DNA from 3 places in the Ensifer sp. NM-2 genome. Region 2 is predicted to be linked to each of the others. Evidence: predicted binding sites of a transcription regulator. Region 2 holds the regulator's gene; each other region holds the start of a gene.
What was found. The regulator LexA, encoded in region 2, represses DNA repair genes until DNA is damaged. The targets are predictions, from matches to a motif close to TGTTCNNNNTGTGTTCNG.

Region 1 (6,200 bases), on a different contig from region 2:
CATCCCCGGCGCACCCCCGCCGATTTATTAGGACCGGCGATGTCGACTGTGGGAGCGCTCCCACAGTCGACGGCTGGCCTCAGATGACGAGCAGCGGCGTCTTTCCCCGGACGCGATTATAGAGATCGATCGCGTCCTGTTGCAGCATCCGCACGCAGCCGGCCGAAGCGTTCTTGCCGATCGAGCGCCACTGCGGCGACCCATGGATCCGGTAGAGCGTATCCTGGCCATCCTGGAAGATATACATCGCCCGCGCGCCGAGCGGATTGCTGAGGCCCGGATCCATGCCGCCCGCCTCGATGCCATATTTCTTCAGGTGCGGCTGGCGCGCGACCATGTCGTCCGGCACCGTCCAACGCGGCCACTTGCGCTTCCAGTGCACGACCGCCCTGCCCTTCCAGGCGCGTCCCTGTGCGCCAAGACCGACGCCATAGCGGATCGCCTTGCCGCCGGGCAGCACCCAGTAGAGGAACATCTTCTGCGTATCGACGACGATCGAATAGGCCGGCTCGTTGGTCGCATAGGCGACCTCCTGCCGCAGGAATTCCGGCTTTATCGCATCGAACTGCACCCCCGGAACATCATAGCCCTCGTCCTTTACCGGACCGTAGATCTGGGCGTAATCGAGCTTCGGCGCCGGCTCATCCTTGCGCTCAAGCTCGATCGGGGCCTTCTCTGGCGGGGTGATGACGCCCTTGCTGGTCTTGTCGGCGGCATTTGGCTCGAGACCGGGCTTGGGGACCTGTGTGCAGGCGCTCAAAATAGAGCTTGCGACCACTGCAAGCAGTGATCGGCGGGACAATTGAAAAGACACTTTTTTATTCCGGGTTGGATGTATGCGAGGAGAGAGTTGTGGCTGTTGGTCCCATTCGTGACCGAAATGTGGTCAAAGCCAATCTCTTTGGTGGATGATCCTCGCCAGTCGCTCGCCGCCAACTGAGTGTTGCAAAATTCACCCGGTCGGGCGCGAGCGGGGAGTCAACTTGACGGCAGACGGAAGCGGCAAGTCGCGTTCAGCCTAGACTAAATGTTCGCCTGGGGACTGGGTGACCCGTCTCACAATATGCAGGTATCGAGGGTTGCGTGAGTTATCCTCGCACAGAGCCTCATGCATAGGAGACGGGCCATGGAAGAGACTACCACATATGTCGGATTGGATGTTCACAAGGAAACGATTTCGGTCGCGCTTGCTGAAGGCGGTAAGCGCGGTGACGTGCGCGCGTTTGGCCAGATCGTCAACACACCAACGGCCTTGGCCCGCATGCTGGCCAAGCTTTCGCAGTCGGGCCGGACGCTGAAGTTTTGCTACGAAGCCGGACCTTGCGGCTACGGCATTCAGCGGCAACTGTCTGCCGCTGGCCATCACTGCGTAGTCGTGGCCCCGTCTTTGATCCCTCGAAAGCCAGGCGATCGCATCAAGACGGACCGCCGGGATGCCAACAATTTGGCAAGGCTTCATCGCGCTGGTGAACTGAGCGCCGTCTGGATCCCCGATCCCGCCCATGAGGCGATGCGCGATCTGGTGCGGGCACGCCTGGCTGCCGTGCGCAGCCTGCGACAGGCGCGCCAGCAGCTCAGCGGATTCCTCCTGCGCCATGGCTGCCATTATGGCCGTCCAGCCTGGACGCAGATGCACCGCCGCTGGCTGGCCGGTCTTCGCTTCGCGCAACCGGCCCACCACATTGTGCTTGAGGATCATATCGCGACGGTCGAGGCTGCTACGGACGGACCGGCGCGATCGGCTGACGAAGCAAATCGAGATGATGTTGAGCGATTGGTCATTGGCCCCGGTCGTCCATGCACTGCAATCACTGCGCGGCATGGCTCTGGTGACCGCAGCAACGATGATTGCCGAATTGGGTGATATCAGTCGCTTTGCCAATCCGCGTCAGCTGATGGCCTATCTGGGGCTCGTACCATCGGAGCATTCGAGCGGCGGCACTCGACGCCAGGGCGGAATTACAAAAGCGGGGAACGGAACTGCACGTCGCATGTTGATCGAGGCGGCCTGGAGCTACCGGTTTCCCGCAAGGGTGAGCCGCGAACAATTGCTGCGCCAGGAGCAGCTCCCAAAAACGATCCGCGACACGGCGTGGAAAGCGCAGGAGCGGCTCTGCGGCCGCTACCGCAAGCTCACCAGGGCCGGAAAGCCGGCCACGACCGTAACCACGGCGATCGCGCGCGAACTATCGGGCTTCGTCTGGGCGATTGCCTGCCAGGTCTCACCGCGTTGAACGCCGCCAAAGTGTAGATTAGCGAGGAGGAGAAGAGCCGATCAGAAAGCCATGTGCACCTGGGCAAGGCTGGGGGCACGGTCACGGCAGGAGAACCCTCGTTTCGACTATCAGCCGGTTTAATTCCGACGCTGCCAACTAGACTGAGGACGCTCCGCGACGCATCAGGTCCGGCGGTAACCAACCCGCGCATCAGAGCATGATCAACCGTCGTTCATTGACCGTGCCTCCTGCTTTCCCCAGGACGCACTCATACGAAACACGACGTCCGAGAAAATCGGGCGGGAGAATTTCTATTCCTGCGACTTGAAAAGGCGAACCGCGCAAAAGTGCGCAGCGGTTTTGCGATGACGACATGCACAAAAACAAGAGCTTAAAGCGCAGCAAGCGAACCCTGGAAATCGCGACGCGCTTTAGGTGAAAGCGTCCTTCCGCAGCACACTCTCGGCCTGCTCCGAGCTCATCTCGAACACTTTTCTGCCTATCTCGAACCCGAAACCGTTGCGAGCGAATGCGGACAGCTCCTTGGCCTTGCGCTTGTCGTCGAGCTCGCCGCGGCGGAAGGGGCCGAAAGCGCGCTTGCGAGCAAAGACCACGGCAGCAAACAGATCGTCGGTCTCCTCCAGCGCCACGGCGGCGGTTTCCCTGTCGATGCCCTTCGCCGAAAGCTTCTGCGCAATCGCCCGTTTCGACTTCCCGCTGCGCACCGCCGACTGCGTGCTGAGCTGCGCATAATCCGCGTCGTTCAGGGCATTCAGATCATAGGCGAACTTGACCGCGAACTCGGCAACGGCCTTGAGCTGCTGCTGGCTGATATCCTCGAACTTCTGTCGTGCCTTCCGGGTGATGGCGTCGAACAACTGTTTCTCCGTCATCATCTGTCGTTCGAGGCGATAGACCGCCGAATTGCGCGCCCAAGACAGCATGCGCGCGGTCGGCGCGTCGGAGGGCGGCGTGTCAGAAGACGGATCGTCGGCTTGTAGATCGTTTGATGTCACGGGGTGGGCGGGCTCGTTTGGGATGCGCTTGATGGGCGATATTTCGCCCACAGAGATAGCCGCAAACGTGACGCTTCGGTAGTCGCCACCGGCGGGATTGATTGCGGTAACGCTAGCCCGGCATTTTGCGACCGGAAACCGATGGGCATTTCAGCCATTGCCAACCGGGCCTTTGCAATGTGATCCCCGGCTGATATGTTCCTAATTCGTTCCCCGTCGTGAATCTCTCATATCGAGCGCGGGGATGCCTCGGCGTCGCCCGCAGGGCCGGGCAATCGGTGCCGGCGCTGGGCGCAAGGGGTAGAATCGGCAGGAACTTACCGGGGACTTCGGCGTGGCGGCGGCCTATCTGGAAAAATTGAATGATCGACAGCGCGATGCCGTCGAATTTGGCGTAACCGCACCGGGCGAAACGATTGCAGGGCCACTCCTGATCATCGCCGGCGCCGGGTCGGGCAAAACGAATACGCTCGCCCATCGTGTTGCCCACCTCATCGTCAACGGCGCCGACCCCCGCCGCATCCTGCTGATGACGTTTTCACGCCGCGCCGCCAACGAAATGGCGCGACGGGTCGAGCGCATCTGCGCCCAGGTACTTGGGGCAAACGCCACTGTTGCCACCGACGCGCTCACCTGGGCCGGAACATTCCACGGCATCGGAGCGCGCCTGCTGCGCATCTATGCCGAGCAGATCGGATTGAATGTCGATTTCACGATCCATGACCGGGAAGACAGTGCCGACCTGATGAACCTTGTCCGGCATGAGCTCGGCCTCTCGAAGACCGAGACCCGGTTCCCGACCAAGGGCACCTGCCTGTCGATCTATTCTCGTGCCGTCAACTCCGAGACGCCGCTGAGCGAGGTCTTGCGCGCGCATTATCCCTGGGTCGGAGGTTGGGAGGAGCAGTTGAAGCAGCTGTTTTCCTGTTATGTCGAGGCAAAGCAGACGCAGAACGTGCTCGATTACGACGACCTGCTGCTCTACTGGGCGCAGACCGTCAGCGAGCCGGAACTGGCCGAGGACATCGGCAACCGTTTCGACCATGTGCTGGTCGACGAATATCAGGATACCAACCGTTTTCAATCATCCGTGCTGATGGCGTTGAAGCCAGGCGGCAGGGGCCTGACGGTCGTGGGCGACGATGCCCAGTCGATCTATTCGTTCCGGGCAGCGACAGTGCGCAACATCCTGGATTTTCCGGGCGAGTTCACCCCTCCGGCCGACGTCATCACGCTTGATCGAAACTATCGCTCCACCCAGACGATCCTTGCCGCCGCCAACGGCGTCATCGATCTCGCCCGGGAACGCTTCACCAAGAACCTCTGGACCGAGCGGCAGTCTGCGGAAAGGCCCAAGCTGCTGGCGGTCGCCGATGAGGCCGACCAGGCACGCTATATCGTCGAGAAGGTTCTGGAGAACCGGGAAATAGGCATGACGCTGAAGCAGCAGGCGGTGCTGTTTCGCTCATCGAACCACAGCGGGCCGCTCGAGGTGGAGCTGACCCGGCGCAATATCCCCTTCGTGAAATTCGGCGGGCTGAAGTTTCTCGACAGCGCCCATGTCAAGGACATGCTGGCGGTACTCAGGTTTGCGCAAAACCCGCGGGACCGGGTCGCCGGCTTTCGCCTGCTGCACATGATCCCCGGTGTCGGCCCGCAGACGGCCGGCAAGATCCTTGACGCGATCGCCGCCGCCCCGGAACCTCTGGCAGCCCTCGGGGAGATCCCCGCCCCGCCGCGTTCCGGCGACAACTGGCGGGATTTCGTCACCCTGATCGAGGGGCTACGCAAACAGGCAGGCGGCTGGCCGGATGAAATTGCCCAGGCACGCGAATGGTACGAGCCGCATCTCGACCGCATCCACGAGGATGCCGACACCAGAAAGGCCGACCTCCTGCAACTGGAGCAGATCGCCGGCGGCTATCCGAGCCGCGAACGCTTCCTCACCGAACTGACGCTCGATCCGCCTGATGCGACCAGCGACCAGGCCGGCGTGCCGCTGCTTGATGAGGACTATCTGATCCTTTCGACGATCCATTCGGCCAAGGGGCAGGAATGGCGCTCGGTCTTCATGCTCAATGTCGTCGACGGCTGCATCCCCTCCGATCTTGGCGTCGGCACCACGCACGAGATCGAAGAGGAACGGCGGCTGCTCTACGTCGGCATGACACGGGCAAAGGACAGCCTGACGCTGATCACCCCACAGCGGTTCTTCACGAGCGGCCAGCATGCGCAGGGCGATCGCCACGTCTACGCCTCGCGCACGCGGTTCATTCCGGCAACGCTCCTGCAGTTCTTCGAGACGGCATCCTGGCCGGTGGTCAGCGCCTCAGCGTCCGAGCGCAGCGCCAGGCAGATCCGCATCGATGTCGGCGCGCGCATGCGGACCATGTGGAAGTAAGGAGCGGCACGTGGCCGAGCCTAGCGACACCGTGATCGGAAGACAGACTACAGCCGATGCGTCGGGAACGCAGCGGCAGCGCAAGATCATCCATATCGATATGGACGCCTTCTATGCTTCGGTCGAACAGCGCGACAATCCGGAGCTGCGCGGCAAGCCGGTGGCTGTCGGCGGCGCGGCTGCGCGAGGTGTCGTTGCCGCCGCAAGTTACGAGGCACGCAAGTTCGGCGTCCATTCCGCCATGCCATCCGTCACTGCGAAGCGAAAATGCCCCGATCTCATCTTCGTCAAGCCGCGCTTCGACGTCTATCGCGCCGTGTCGCAGCAGATCCGCGAGATTTTTGCCGAATATACGCCTGTCATCGAACCCCTGTCGCTCGATGAGGCCTATCTCGACGTGACCGACAATCTGAAGGGCATGGAGATCGCGACCGAGATCGCCGAGGAGATCCGCGCGAAGATCAAGGCAACGACGAACCTGACGGCCTCGGCCGGCGTCAGCTACAACAAGTTCCTCGCCAAGATGGCGAGCGACCAGCGAAAGCCGGACGGGCTGTTCGTCATCAC
Region 2 (6,200 bases):
AGTGCAACGGCGGGCGGTGCGGAGGCCGCTCTTCAGTTTCACATTGAAGCGAACCGTTCCGCAGTGGCAGGCTCCGTCAAGGTTCTGAACATCGAGATTCATCCAATCATCCATCTGATTTTGAAGCGCATTTGATGAGCTTTCTTATGAGGTGGGTTGCTTGTGCTCAAGCGCATTCGGGGGCAGTCTCAATCCAGAGGACCGCACTCCCGTTGAGGCCGTTCGTTGTAGGGCCATCAGCCGATTGGGCTCAGGCGCGGGGTACGAGGCGTCTCGTCGCGCATCGGGCACATATTCAGACCAAGTGCCCGATACGTGCGCCAGCACGCTTTCGTGCTCCACGTCGGGGACGTTCCGCGGCCCGAGCCGATGCGTCGCAAGAGCGCTCGGCCAACGGATCGTGCGGAGAAAAAGCCTACGGCCGTTCGCATCCGTCCTGCATCATCCGCGCGAGGAGCGAACTGTCCGCGTCGCACCGTTGCCTTTCTTGGGTACGAACCTAGTTACCCATACCGTACCCAAGCGAGGAATTGCTGAATGAACCGTAATGGGCTCTATCTGATCATTGCCATGCTCGCCGTCGCCGTCATTGGTCTCGGCGCCTATGTCTACCGCGAGGAAACAAAACCGACCGGCGTAGAGATCAAGATTGGCCAGGACGGGGTTTCCGTTCAGGAGAATTGAGCGCCATCGGCCACACGCTCAACAGGTTTGGCAGCGGCGAATGCCGCTGGCGGTCGACGCCCCACGCGAGGTTCAAGGCGAACGCAGATCCGAAGGCGGTCGAAATACCGGCCATCGGTGGCGTAAGCGGCCGCGTGCTCGTTGCGAGCGTCAACGAAAGTGTGACGTAGATAGGGCGGGCGAGCGCGTGATTCAGCCCCTCGCACGATGAAAGCAACAAGTCACCCAGCGCCTGCGCGATTGGCTAAAGCGGTTCTCCGTCAATAGCAGCCCGATTGTCGAAAGTGAAACGCTGTGCGTGCCTGCGCAAAGGACATGCTGCCGGCACGCAGGTACGGTTTTCGGGGGGCAAGGAACATGGGCCAATGCGGCGCGTCCAACACGCGCAGCGAGGCTGCCCGCATCGCAGCCAACCACTGTTTTCAAAGCGCAATTCGACCGGGCTGCGCTTGCCCGCCAGTTTGCGAACGTCCGCAGTCGCCAACGACATGGCCTTGCGAGGACGCGCCCCGAAATGGTGATTCGGTCACTATTGTCAGTGCTGAAAATATTGTCTCTAGACAGAACTGGGAATGAATATCCCAACAGCGCGACCCGTATAGGTAGTGTCAAACAAAGCCAACAATGGAGGAAAAGACATAAAATGAAATATAAGATCGCCCTGACTGCTCTTGCCATTCTTGCCGTAACGACGGCCACCGCAAGCGCTGAGGATCTCGTCTTTCAGCTTAAGAACAAGACGAATGCCGTTTTGACGAACTTCTACACATCGCCGGTCGGTGTTGATCAGTGGGAAGACGACGTCTTCGGGCGGCAGGTGCTTAATCCGGGCGAAAGCATGGAAATTACCATCGCCGACGGACGTGATGTCTGCAAATACGACATGCGCTTTGAATTCGAAGAAGGTTCCGGTCTCGACACGACTGAAGACAAGCAGGATCTCTGCGAGTTGGGCGAGTACTCGATTCACGAGTAAAATCCGTCGAGCGTGAAAAACACTCGATCCGAAAATCTCCGTCTCGCTACCCTATGTGGCGAGACGTTGAAGTAAGAGAGCGGCTGGCCGGCATGAAGGCGGCTAGAGCGTTTCCGGTTTAAACGGAGTCACTAGGCGCTCTATCTATTTGTTTTTACGCATTTCCTGGCGGAAAACCGCTCCGCACTTTTCCTCGAATTGCGCTGGCGTGAGACGGGCTTAGTGGTAGCGGCGGATCAAGCCGACGAGCTTGCCCTGAATCTTGACCCGGTCAGGCCCGAAGATGCGCGTCTCATAGGCCGGGTTGGCGGCCTCTAGAGCAATTGAAGCGCCCTTGCGCCGGAAGCGTTTCAACGTTGCTTCCTCGTCATCGACTAGTGCCACGATGATATCGCCGGGATTGGCCGTGGTGGCATTGCGGATGATCACCGTATCGCCATCGAAAATGCCGGCCTCGATCATCGAATCACCCTTCACTTCAAGGGCGTAGTGCTCGCCGCTGCCGATCATATCGAGCGGCACGGTAATGTCGTGGGTGTTGTTCTGTATCGCCGAGATCGGCACGCCGGCGGCAATGCGGCCCATCACTGGAACCGACACGGAGCTGTTGTCGGCAACCGGCAGCGTTTTCGCCGCGGGGGCAGGGGCGGGCGGTTTGCCAAGGCTACCCTCGATGACGCTCGGCGAAAACCCGCGACGGGGCTGCGCGCTCGCAGCATAGGCTTCCGGCAGTTTGATGACTTCGAGCGCTCGGGCGCGGTTGGGAAGCCGGCGTATGAAGCCGCGTTCCTCGAGCGCTGTGATCAGCCGGTGAATGCCCGACTTGGATGCCAGGTCGAGTGCATCCTTCATCTCGTCGAAGGACGGCGGTACACCGGACTCCTTCATTCGTTCATGGATGAAAAGAAGCAATTCCTGTTGCTTGCGGGTCAGCATGGCAAGTCGCTCCAGAGGCGTGAAACAAATCAAGAACAGACACTATCTGTTCCATATGTGTTCCGCAAGTGCCTAAAATTCTGTGAATGTTGGTTCAATCAAGCGCAGATTGACCAACTCGTCGCTGCACGCGCCGCGCGAGGCTGATATGCCTCCTTCCGTTTATGGAATGAGGGTTTAATGACGAAGCTGATTCAAATCTTGCTGACCATCGTTGTCGCCGCGACCGCGATCCTTGGGTTTCGCTGGTATCAATACGTGGATAACAAGCAGAGCCCGTTTGACGAAGTTGGTATCGCGTTGAATGCGGCGATGCCCGGGCCGCTCAATCAATGGGGTTGTGACCGGCTGAAGCTGACATTTGGCAACGGACACCCGCCGCACGGTTGCGCCGCGGCCGATGGGACGCAGTGGAAATAGCCTGCCATCAAGGGATCAGCAGAAATATCGATGGGCGATCTGCTAGAGGAGGCCTGAATCAGGCCGGCTGCGTCGCGGAGCAGGCGTCCTCGAATTCCTTGACGGTTTCCGCGGAGTTGTCCTCCGGCAGCACAGCGTCGGCCGCTTCGGTCGCGACCGGCGTGTCGCCTTGATAGACGAAGGACTGGATGTAGTAGGCGATCGTTCCCTTCCAAACGTTCCGGCCGTCTATCTGCTGGCAGGGCACGGCCGTTTCGAAGTCGGCTTGCAGGTCGTCGACCGTGGCAGCGCTGAGGGCGATGTTAGGCGATGCGATAATCGAGGCGATAAGCAAGGCTGCAAGCACGGTGAACGTCCACTAGATCAGAGGTGGCGGCGATGGTTTGGTTAACGATGTGAACCGTGCTTTCGTTCCGAAGTCCAGCAAGCATGCCGGGCACTGTGCCGTGTTCAACAGTTCTTTGCGAAAGGCGAGCACTGGTGCTCAAGCTGTGGCAATGAAGGCACAAAGATTGGCGTGAGGTGCGTTGGCGTTTTCGATTTTCCGGCGCCCGCCTCAAAGCGTGGCGCTGGCAGCTGATCAACAATACCCGCCGCAAATGCTTCCGATGATGTTGGACGCCGTAATGGAGTGCGAGTGGCCAGCGGCATCCGCCTGTAGCGATCTTCGCATCTCCAGCCAAATACATACGACGTTCAAACGCGCTACGAAACCGGCATCTGACCGCGGGTGCTCGACCAGTCGCGCCGGGATGTCGCGGAGACGTTGCGCACCCCAGTTCGACTGGCCACTGACGGATATCTCTCTCATGTCGTTAGTTCGAGAGGTTAAAGCCGACCGTCTTACTTCTTGTCTTTCTTGCCCAGGGAGAAACTGCTGCCGGCCAGCTTCACCTGTGAGCCTTCCGTCACAACGGCGGCTTTGACAGTCTTGTCCTTCTTTGGCTTTCTAACCTCGCGGTTACTTCGCACTTGACCTTTTGCCATGATCGTCTCCTTGGAAGGTGTGCCGGGGAACCCTGCATGGGCGCCGAATGCCGGCAAACCAGCCTGCATTGATACCGCCGTAAGTCAATGACGGTGCCGGTGGATCACTGTTTTGCCGGCGTTGCGTCGCGCATTCGTGCCCGGTGTCCGGGCACTGCGATGATAACGTCGCTTCGGTCACTTACCGTTGCGCCCCTGGGATGCTGTCGCAGGCCCTATGACGGCAGCAACTTCGGTTATCTTGTTCGCCGGAAATCCGGCGCGTTCCGAATGTTCGCGAATGACGTCGGCGCTTGATGCCTCGTGGACGCAGTAAATCTTGTCGCCGGCGACATAACTGGTGATCCATGTATATGGTACGCCAAGATCGGCGACGACAGCATTGGATTTTGCCGATAATGCGCAAAGGTCGTCCTGGTTGAGCTTGTCGGCCCCTGGGACGTCGCGTTCAATGATGTAGGTGGGCATCGTTCAGTTCCTCGGTTGTTGGAGGACTGAATATCAAGAATATCTAATATAATTGAAGTCAATACTTTCCACCGGTGATGCGGCGATTCACGACGATTTCCCTGGAAGTATAGGATCAAGCAGCGGAAGGGGCTCCACCGGGACTGGCGTCCGATCAAACGATGGGCGCCTGTATCGCCCCGCGATCACAATATCTCGCGGCCAATAGCTCTATGCGACTGAAATCGCGCGGCCGGGGATGGGAGCGCGCGATGCGCTCCGTCCGACACGCGTATACTAGCGCAAGTTAGTAGCTGAGCCGGAAACCGCCGGGACTCGCCGCAGACGGATCGGGTACAGGTGTTGGACCTTGCCACTGCGCATAGGTCGTGTTGCTGCCGCCGGTGCTTGCGCATCCGGCAAGTGCAAGAAGCGCGAGAAAAGCGGCTGTCGTCAAATATTTAAGAGGCATGGTTTTCTCTAGTTCTGGGAGATCGCCCAGGGCTCGATGGGCCGGAATCAGACTTTCCCTCAAATTATCTGGGATGGCAAGCGGGTCGAGCCACCGCCTTGCAAGCGCCGTCAATGCTGCGGCTATGATCGGGGAATACTCGCAAAACTTGTATGCGTTCGCCGCCAAAGCATTCACTTGGCGACCGAGCGCAATAATGGGTGGCGAAAAATGAGACAGCCATGGCGGAGGAGGTGGGATTCGAACCCACGGTGCGCTTTCACGCACGCCGGTTTTCAAGACCGGTGCCTTAAACCGCTCGGCCACTCCTCCGGGCAGGGCGTTATTGCGCGAAGCCTTGCTGCTTTGCAAGATTTAACATGCGTGGGCGGAAAGATTTTCTTGGCGCATCCGCTGCCCATTTTGTCCGGGTAACCATTCGTAAACCATAACTGGAGATTTCGAGCCGTCAGCCATTCGTCGGTTCGCAATTTTGCCTTGTTGCTGTCATGATTAATCGACTGTTCCGTTTCGGGACGCCGAGATTTCCGCTGGGGGCACGAGTGGAAGGTTTCGAGTACGGCTTATTCGAATGATGTTGTGGGACAGATGACATCCAGTAAAAATGCGGCATATCTGATCAAGGGACTGCGCCTTGCGGCGGTCCCTGTGCTTTGCGCAACGCTTGCGGCTTGCGGATCGACGTCCAGTATCAAGAAGAGCAAGTCGAGAAGCAAAGAATACTTTGCTGAGTCCGTTTATGGCGTGAAGGCGAGCCCCCGTGTCGCTACCGGCAAGAATATTCCGAAGGGCGGCGGCCGCTTTCAGGTCGGCAAAGCCTATCAGGTCAAGGGCAAGTGGTACCAGCCGAAGGAAGATTTCGGTTACAACAAGACCGGTGTCGCGTCCTGGTACGGCTCGGCCTTTCATGGTCGCCTGACGGCCAATGGCGAAGTCTACGACAAGCTTCATCTGTCCGCCGCGCATCCGACCTTTCCGCTGCCGAGCTATGCGCGTGTCACCAACACCGAAAACGGCACTTCCGTCATCGTTCGTGTGAACGATCGCGGTCCCTATGAATATGGCCGCATCATCGACGTTTCGTCGAAGACAGCCGATTTGCTCGATATCAAGCAGAAGGGCAGTGCCAAGGTTCGGGTGCAATATGTCGGCCGCGCACCGCTTGAAGGCAACGACATGCCCTATCTCATGGCGTCCTATGTCACGAAGGGCGACCGCAGTCCGGGCGTCATGCCGGAGGGCCAGATCGCAACCGGCGTGATGGTCGCCTCGAATGAG
Region 3 (6,200 bases), on a different contig from region 2:
CAGGCAGTTGCTCGCCTTCTCGCGCAAGCAGACCATGCGGCCGACAGTGCTGAGCATGACCGACGTGATCGGCGACCTGCGCATGCTCGTCGATCGCATGACCGGGACCAACGTCAAGGTCGAAGTCGACTACGGGCGCGATCTCTGGCCGGTGCGCACGGATCTCGGCCAGTTCGAGCAGGTGCTGCTCAACCTTGCCGTCAATGCGCGCGATGCCATGCCGTCAGGCGGCATCATCACGCTTCGCACGCGCAATCTGCCGGCAACGGAAATCGCGGCCATTGGCCGGCGCGAACTGCCGGAGGAAGATTTCGTCATGGTGGAGGTTTCCGACCAGGGAACCGGTATTCCGCCAGAAATTCTCGACAAGATCTTCGAGCCCTTCTTCACCACCAAGGAAGTCGGCAAGGGCACGGGCCTTGGTCTTTCGATGGTCTACGGCATCGTCAAGCAATCCGGCGGCTACATCTATCCGGAATCCGAAGTCGGCAAGGGAACCACCTTCCGCATCCTGCTGCCGCGCCATATCGACATTCCGGAAGCCGCGGGTGAACCGACGCAGGGCGCATCCAATGGGGCGGTGACGCTGCCGCCGGCTGAAGCTGTCGCCAAGCCAGTCGCCAAGACCGAGGAACCGACCGATCTCACCGGTGATTCAGCCGTCGTCCTCCTGGTAGAGGACGAAGAAGCGGTCCGCCGCGGCGGCAAGCGCATGCTCGAGACCCGCGGCTATACCGTGCACGAGGCAGGCTCTGGCGTCGAAGCACTCGAGATCATGGAGGAGCTCGATGGCGCCGTCGATATCGTCGTTTCGGACGTGGTGATGCCGGAAATGGACGGGCCGACACTCTTGACGGAGCTGCGCAAGAAGTACCCGGACCTGAAGTTCATCTTCGTCTCGGGTTACGCGGAAGATGCCTTCGCCCGCAATCTTCCTGCCGACGCCAAATTCGGCTTCCTTCCGAAACCGTTCTCGCTGAAGCAACTGGCCGTGGCCGTGCGCGAGATGCTGGACTCCTGAGGCGTGCGCGAAACTGCGCAGTGCATTGAGCGAATCTGAGAAATCGCGGCGCGCATTTCGGCGCTCGCCAAGAATTGCAGTCCAACAAAAAGCCCGACGCTTTCGCGCCGGGCTTTTCTCTTATGATCTTAATGTCAGTCGACTACTTCGCGGTCAGCGCCACAGCGATTTCGCCGGCGAGGCGGGCATTGTTCTCGACCAGCGCTATGTTGGTTTCGAGGCTGCGGCCCTCGGTCATGTGGAAGAGGTTGTCGAGCAGGTACGGGGTGACCTCCTTGCCGGAAATCTCATCGCGTTCGGCGTTGTCGAGCGCGCGGCCGATGTAGATTTCCATCTCCTCGCGCGCGATCTCGCTTTCGGCCGGAACCGGGTTCGCGATCAGCATGCCGCCATCGACGCCGAGCAGTTCGCGCATGTTCTGGAAGTTGGCGATTGCCGCTGGGCTGTTGAGCATCAGCGGGCTCTTGAGGCCCGAATCGCGCGACCAGAAGGCCGGGAACACGTCGCTGTCATAGGTCACAACAGGCACGCCGCGGGTTTCGAGGACCTCGAGCGTCTTCGGAATGTCGAGGATGGCTTTCGCGCCGGCGCAAACGACGATGACGGCCGTGCGTGCCAGTTCGTCGAGGTCGGCGGAGATGTCGAAGCTCAGCTCGGCGCCGCGGTGCACGCCGCCGATGCCGCCGGTCGCAAAGACGCGGATGCCGGCGCGGGCAGCGGCGATCATGGTGGCGGCAACGGTCGTCGCGCCGGTGCGGCGCTCGGCGATGGCAAAGGCGAGATCGGCGCGCGATACCTTCATCGCGCCTTCGGTCTTGGCCAGCTCTTCCAGCTTCGCATCGTCAAGGCCGATATGCAGAACGCCGTGAATGACGGCGATCGTCGCCGGAACGGCACCCTGGTCGCGGATGATCGCTTCGACGCTGCGGGCCATGTTGAGGTTGCCCGGATAGGGCATGCCATGGGTGATGATCGTCGATTCCAGTGCCACGATCGGCGCGCCGCGTGCCTTGGCGGCTGCAACCTCGTCGGAATATTCCATCGGCAGGAAGGGGGAAGCGGGTTTGGTCATGGTTTTTCCTTGGGAGTTCGGCTGGCGGCGTTCATGCCAGCATTTGAGGTGCCGGCACAAGGGCCAGTGCCTGTTCGAGGTTGGCCTGCGACATTTGTTCCGAGGCGGCCAAGGGAGAGCGAAGCGTAATGCCGGCGGCGGCAATGCCGCGCCGCAGGCATTCCGACAGATCATGGCCGGCAAGACGGGCGGTGAGGAAGCCTGATGCCAGGGCATCGCCGGCGCCGGTAACATCGGCGAGCTCCGGCAGGGCCGGCGGCGTCGCGACGCAGACGGTTTCGCGATCGAAGGCGACGACCGCTCTGCCGCCTCGGGTAACGACGCCGCCATTGAGCCCGGCGGCGCGCAAAAGCGGCGGCCAACCCTCAGCATCCGCCGCATCCTTGCCGGTGAGCGCCCGCGCCTCGGCCTCGTTCATGAACAGGAAGCTGAGCCTGACCAGGCTCGGCTGGAATCGGATCACCTTTGCCGGCGATACGGCGATACCGGCGACAATGCGCCCATCCGTCGACGCCGCCGCTACGAGGGCGGCGATGGTTTCTTCGGGCAGGTTCGCATCGGTCAGCACCAGCCGGCTGTCGGCGATGGCATCGCGCAATGCGCGCCGCTGCAACTGGCGCGGCGAGAACATCCGGTAGAGATCCATGTCGGCAAGGGCGATCACCAGGTTGCCGTCATTTTCAATGATCGCAGTGTAGCTCGGCGTCTGGCGGTCGAGAAAGGTGAGGGGATTGTCGATGACGCCGGCAGCCGCTGCGGCCGCCGTCACGATGTCGCCAGCAGCGTCACCACCGCGCGTGCTGATCATCCGGACGCTATGACCCAGTCGTGCCAGGTTGCGCGCAGCGTTGAAGCCGCCGCCACCTGCCTCTTCGAACCAGGTGCCGGGGTTGCTCGAACCGGGTGCGGTCGTGCCCGAGATGCGGCCGCGCCGATCGATATGAGCGCCGCCGAAGACGGCGATTTCGCCTTCCTTCATGAATGTTCCTCTGCTGTCTATCGGCCGAATCGGATCGGGAGGGTTCATCGTCTCAGGGTGCGCCTGGCGCTGCCAAAAAAATTACGCAGCAAAGCGTGAACATGAATCGAACACAATCCGAATAATTCCTATTTTTCAATGTCTTGTCCTGCTCTTGCAAAAACGGAACAAAACATGTACAAAAACTCGTGCGGCGGCTTCATTGCCTCGGTAGCTTCAATAACCTAAAGGTGGACCAAATGGCACAAAACTCTTTGCGGCTCGTAGAGGACAAATCGGTGGATAAAAGCAAGGCACTTGAAGCGGCACTTTCCCAGATCGAACGGTCGTTCGGCAAGGGATCGATCATGAAGCTCGGTGGGAAGGACAGCATCATCGAGATCGAGACGGTTTCGACCGGCTCTCTCAGCCTGGACATCGCACTCGGCATTGGTGGCTTGCCGAAGGGCCGCATCGTCGAAATCTATGGTCCGGAAAGCTCGGGCAAGACGACGCTGGCGCTGCAGACCATCGCAGAAGCACAGAAGAAGGGCGGCATCTGCGCCTTCGTCGACGCCGAACACGCACTCGACCCGGTTTATGCGCGCAAGCTGGGCGTCGATCTCGAAAACCTGCTGATCTCGCAGCCCGATACCGGCGAACAGGCGCTCGAAATCACCGATACGCTGGTACGCTCCGGGGCGATCGACGTTCTCGTCATCGACTCCGTCGCAGCGCTCGTGCCGCGCGCCGAAATCGAAGGCGAAATGGGCGACAGCCTGCCGGGCATGCAGGCCCGTCTGATGAGCCAGGCGCTGCGCAAGTTGACCGCCTCGATCTCGAAGTCGAACTGCATGGTGGTCTTCATCAACCAGATCCGCATGAAGATCGGCGTCATGTTCGGTTCGCCGGAAACGACGACGGGCGGCAATGCGCTGAAGTTCTACGCCTCCGTTCGCCTCGACATCCGCCGTATCGGTTCCGTCAAGGAGCGCGAAGAAGTCGTCGGCAACCAGACGCGCGTCAAGGTCGTCAAGAACAAGATGGCGCCTCCCTTCAAGCAGGTCGAATTCGACATCATGTATGGCGAAGGCGTCTCGAAGACCGGCGAACTCGTCGATCTCGGCGTCAAGGCTGGTATCGTCGAGAAGTCCGGTGCCTGGTTCTCCTATAACAGCCAGCGCCTCGGCCAGGGTCGCGAGAACGCCAAGTCGTTCCTCAGGGACAATCCGGACCTGTCGCGCGAGATCGAGACGGCTCTGCGTCAGAACGCCGGCCTGATCGCCGACCGGTTCCTCGAGAATGGTGGTCCGGAACCCGACGACGGCGACGACGCTGCCGAAGCATAAGCAGCGAGCCGAGCTTCAAGCTTTCAAAACCGGTCGCCTTCATCGGCGGCCGGTTTTTTGCTGCCGTCTGGACAGCATGATACGCGAACGATAAAAGCCTGTGGTTCCGGCGACCGAGGGCGTTGGAGGGCGCAGCCGTCAGCGATGGCCGCGGGGTCGAAGGATAACGGCGAGTGGCGCGGCAGATGCCGGGGCCTGGGCCTGAATTGGTGCACAGATAGGACGCAAGATGAGCGGCGTGAATGAAATCCGGTCGACGTTTCTCGACTATTTCCGCAGGAATGGTCATGAGGTGGTGTCGTCGAGCCCGTTGGTACCGCGCAACGACCCGACGCTGATGTTCACCAATGCCGGCATGGTCCAGTTCAAGAACGTCTTCACCGGGCTTGAGCAGCGTCCCTATTCGACGGCCGTGACGGCGCAGAAATGCGTGCGCGCCGGCGGCAAGCACAACGACCTCGACAATGTCGGCTACACCGCGCGCCACCACACCTTCTTCGAGATGCTCGGCAATTTCTCCTTTGGCGATTACTTCAAGGAAAACGCTATCGAGCTTGCCTGGAACCTGATCACCAGGGAATATGGCCTCGACGCCAAGCGCCTGCTGGTCACGGTCTATCACACCGACGACGAAGCCTTTGGCCTTTGGAAAAAGATCGCCGGCCTTTCCGACGACCGCATCATCCGCATCCCGACCAGCGACAATTTCTGGGCCATGGGCGATACCGGCCCTTGCGGTCCTTGCTCGGAAATCTTTTACGACCACGGCGACAAGATCTGGGGCGGGCCTCCTGGTTCTGCCGATGAGGACGGCGACCGCTTCATCGAGATCTGGAACCTCGTCTTCATGCAGTACGAGCAGATCACCAAGGAAGAGCGCGTCAACCTGCCGCGTCCGTCGATCGACACCGGCATGGGCCTCGAGCGCCTGGCAGCCGTGCTGCAGGGCCAGCACGACAACTACGAAATCGATCTCTTCCGCGCATTGATTGCCGCGTCTGAAGAAGCAACCGGCGTCAAGGCCGAAGGCGACCAGCGCGCCAGCCATCGCGTCATTGCCGACCACCTGCGTTCGTCCGCCTTCCTGATCGCCGATGGCGTGCTGCCGTCGAACGAGGGCCGTGGTTATGTGCTGCGCCGTATCATGCGCCGCGCCATGCGCCACGCGCAGCTGCTCGGTGCCCGCGATCCCTTGATGTGGAAGCTGCTGCCGGCGCTCGTCGGCCAGATGGGCCGCGCCTATCCGGAACTGATGCGCGCCGAGGCGCTGATCTCGGAGACGCTGAAGCTCGAGGAAACCCGCTTCCGCAAGACGCTGGAGCGTGGCTTGAACCTCCTGTCCGAAGCCTCGGCCGACCTTTCCGAAGGCGATCAGTTCAATGGCGAAACCGCCTTCAAGCTCTACGATACCTACGGCTTCCCCCTCGACCTGACCCAGGATGCGCTGCGCGCCAAGGGCATCAGCGTCGACACCGACGCCTTTACGACCGCCATGGAGCGGCAGAAGGCCGAAGCCCGCGCCAATTGGGCAGGCTCCGGCGAAGCGGCAACCGAAACCATCTGGTTCGAGCTGCGCGAAAAGCACGGCGCGACCGAGTTCCTCGGTTACGATACGGAAGTTGCCGAAGGCGTCGTCCAGGCGATCTTGCGCGATGGCGCTGTCGCTCAGTCGGCCACCAAGGGTGAAGCCGTCCAGATCGTCCTCAACCAGACGCCGTTCTACGGCGAATCGGGTGGACAGATGGGCGATACGGGGACGATCACCACCGACGGCGGCAAGCTTGTTGTGACCGACACGCA

Region 1: C6558_RS14140 (ATP-dependent helicase) is a predicted target of LexA. The motif match lies at 3,429-3,446, and genes of this name have one in related genera.
Region 3: recA (recombinase RecA) is a predicted target of LexA. The motif match lies at 3,168-3,185, and genes of this name have one in related genera.

Annotation. Positions count from the first base shown of each region.
Region 1 is NZ_PVZR01000006.1:76,997-83,196, reverse strand. It holds gene C6558_RS14165 (L,D-transpeptidase) at 1-31, shown strand, start outside; gene C6558_RS14160 (L,D-transpeptidase) at 80-814, opposite strand; partial or broken gene C6558_RS14155 (IS110 family transposase) at 1,127-2,234, shown strand; gene recX (recombination regulator RecX) at 2,648-3,160, opposite strand; gene C6558_RS14140 (ATP-dependent helicase) at 3,567-5,633, shown strand; gene dinB (DNA polymerase IV) at 5,668-6,200, shown strand, end outside.
Region 2 is NZ_PVZR01000018.1:23,612-29,811, forward strand. It holds gene C6558_RS28090 (GFA family protein) at 1-102, opposite strand, end outside; gene C6558_RS28095 (hypothetical protein) at 538-684, shown strand; gene C6558_RS28100 (hypothetical protein) at 1,328-1,660, shown strand; gene lexA (transcriptional repressor LexA) at 1,880-2,596, opposite strand; gene C6558_RS28110 (hypothetical protein) at 2,777-3,016, shown strand; gene C6558_RS28115 (hypothetical protein) at 3,075-3,362, opposite strand; gene C6558_RS40065 (hypothetical protein) at 3,860-4,003, opposite strand; gene C6558_RS28125 (DUF4242 domain-containing protein) at 4,181-4,471, opposite strand; tRNA gene C6558_RS28130 (tRNA-Ser) at 5,145-5,234, opposite strand; gene C6558_RS28135 (septal ring lytic transglycosylase RlpA family protein) at 5,511-6,200, shown strand, end outside.
Region 3 is NZ_PVZR01000009.1:2,558-8,757, reverse strand. It holds gene cckA (cell cycle histidine kinase CckA) at 1-1,021, shown strand, start outside; gene C6558_RS18605 (pseudouridine-5'-phosphate glycosidase) at 1,164-2,093, opposite strand; gene C6558_RS18600 (carbohydrate kinase family protein) at 2,125-3,072, opposite strand; gene recA (recombinase RecA) at 3,312-4,400, shown strand; gene alaS (alanine--tRNA ligase) at 4,630-6,200, shown strand, end outside.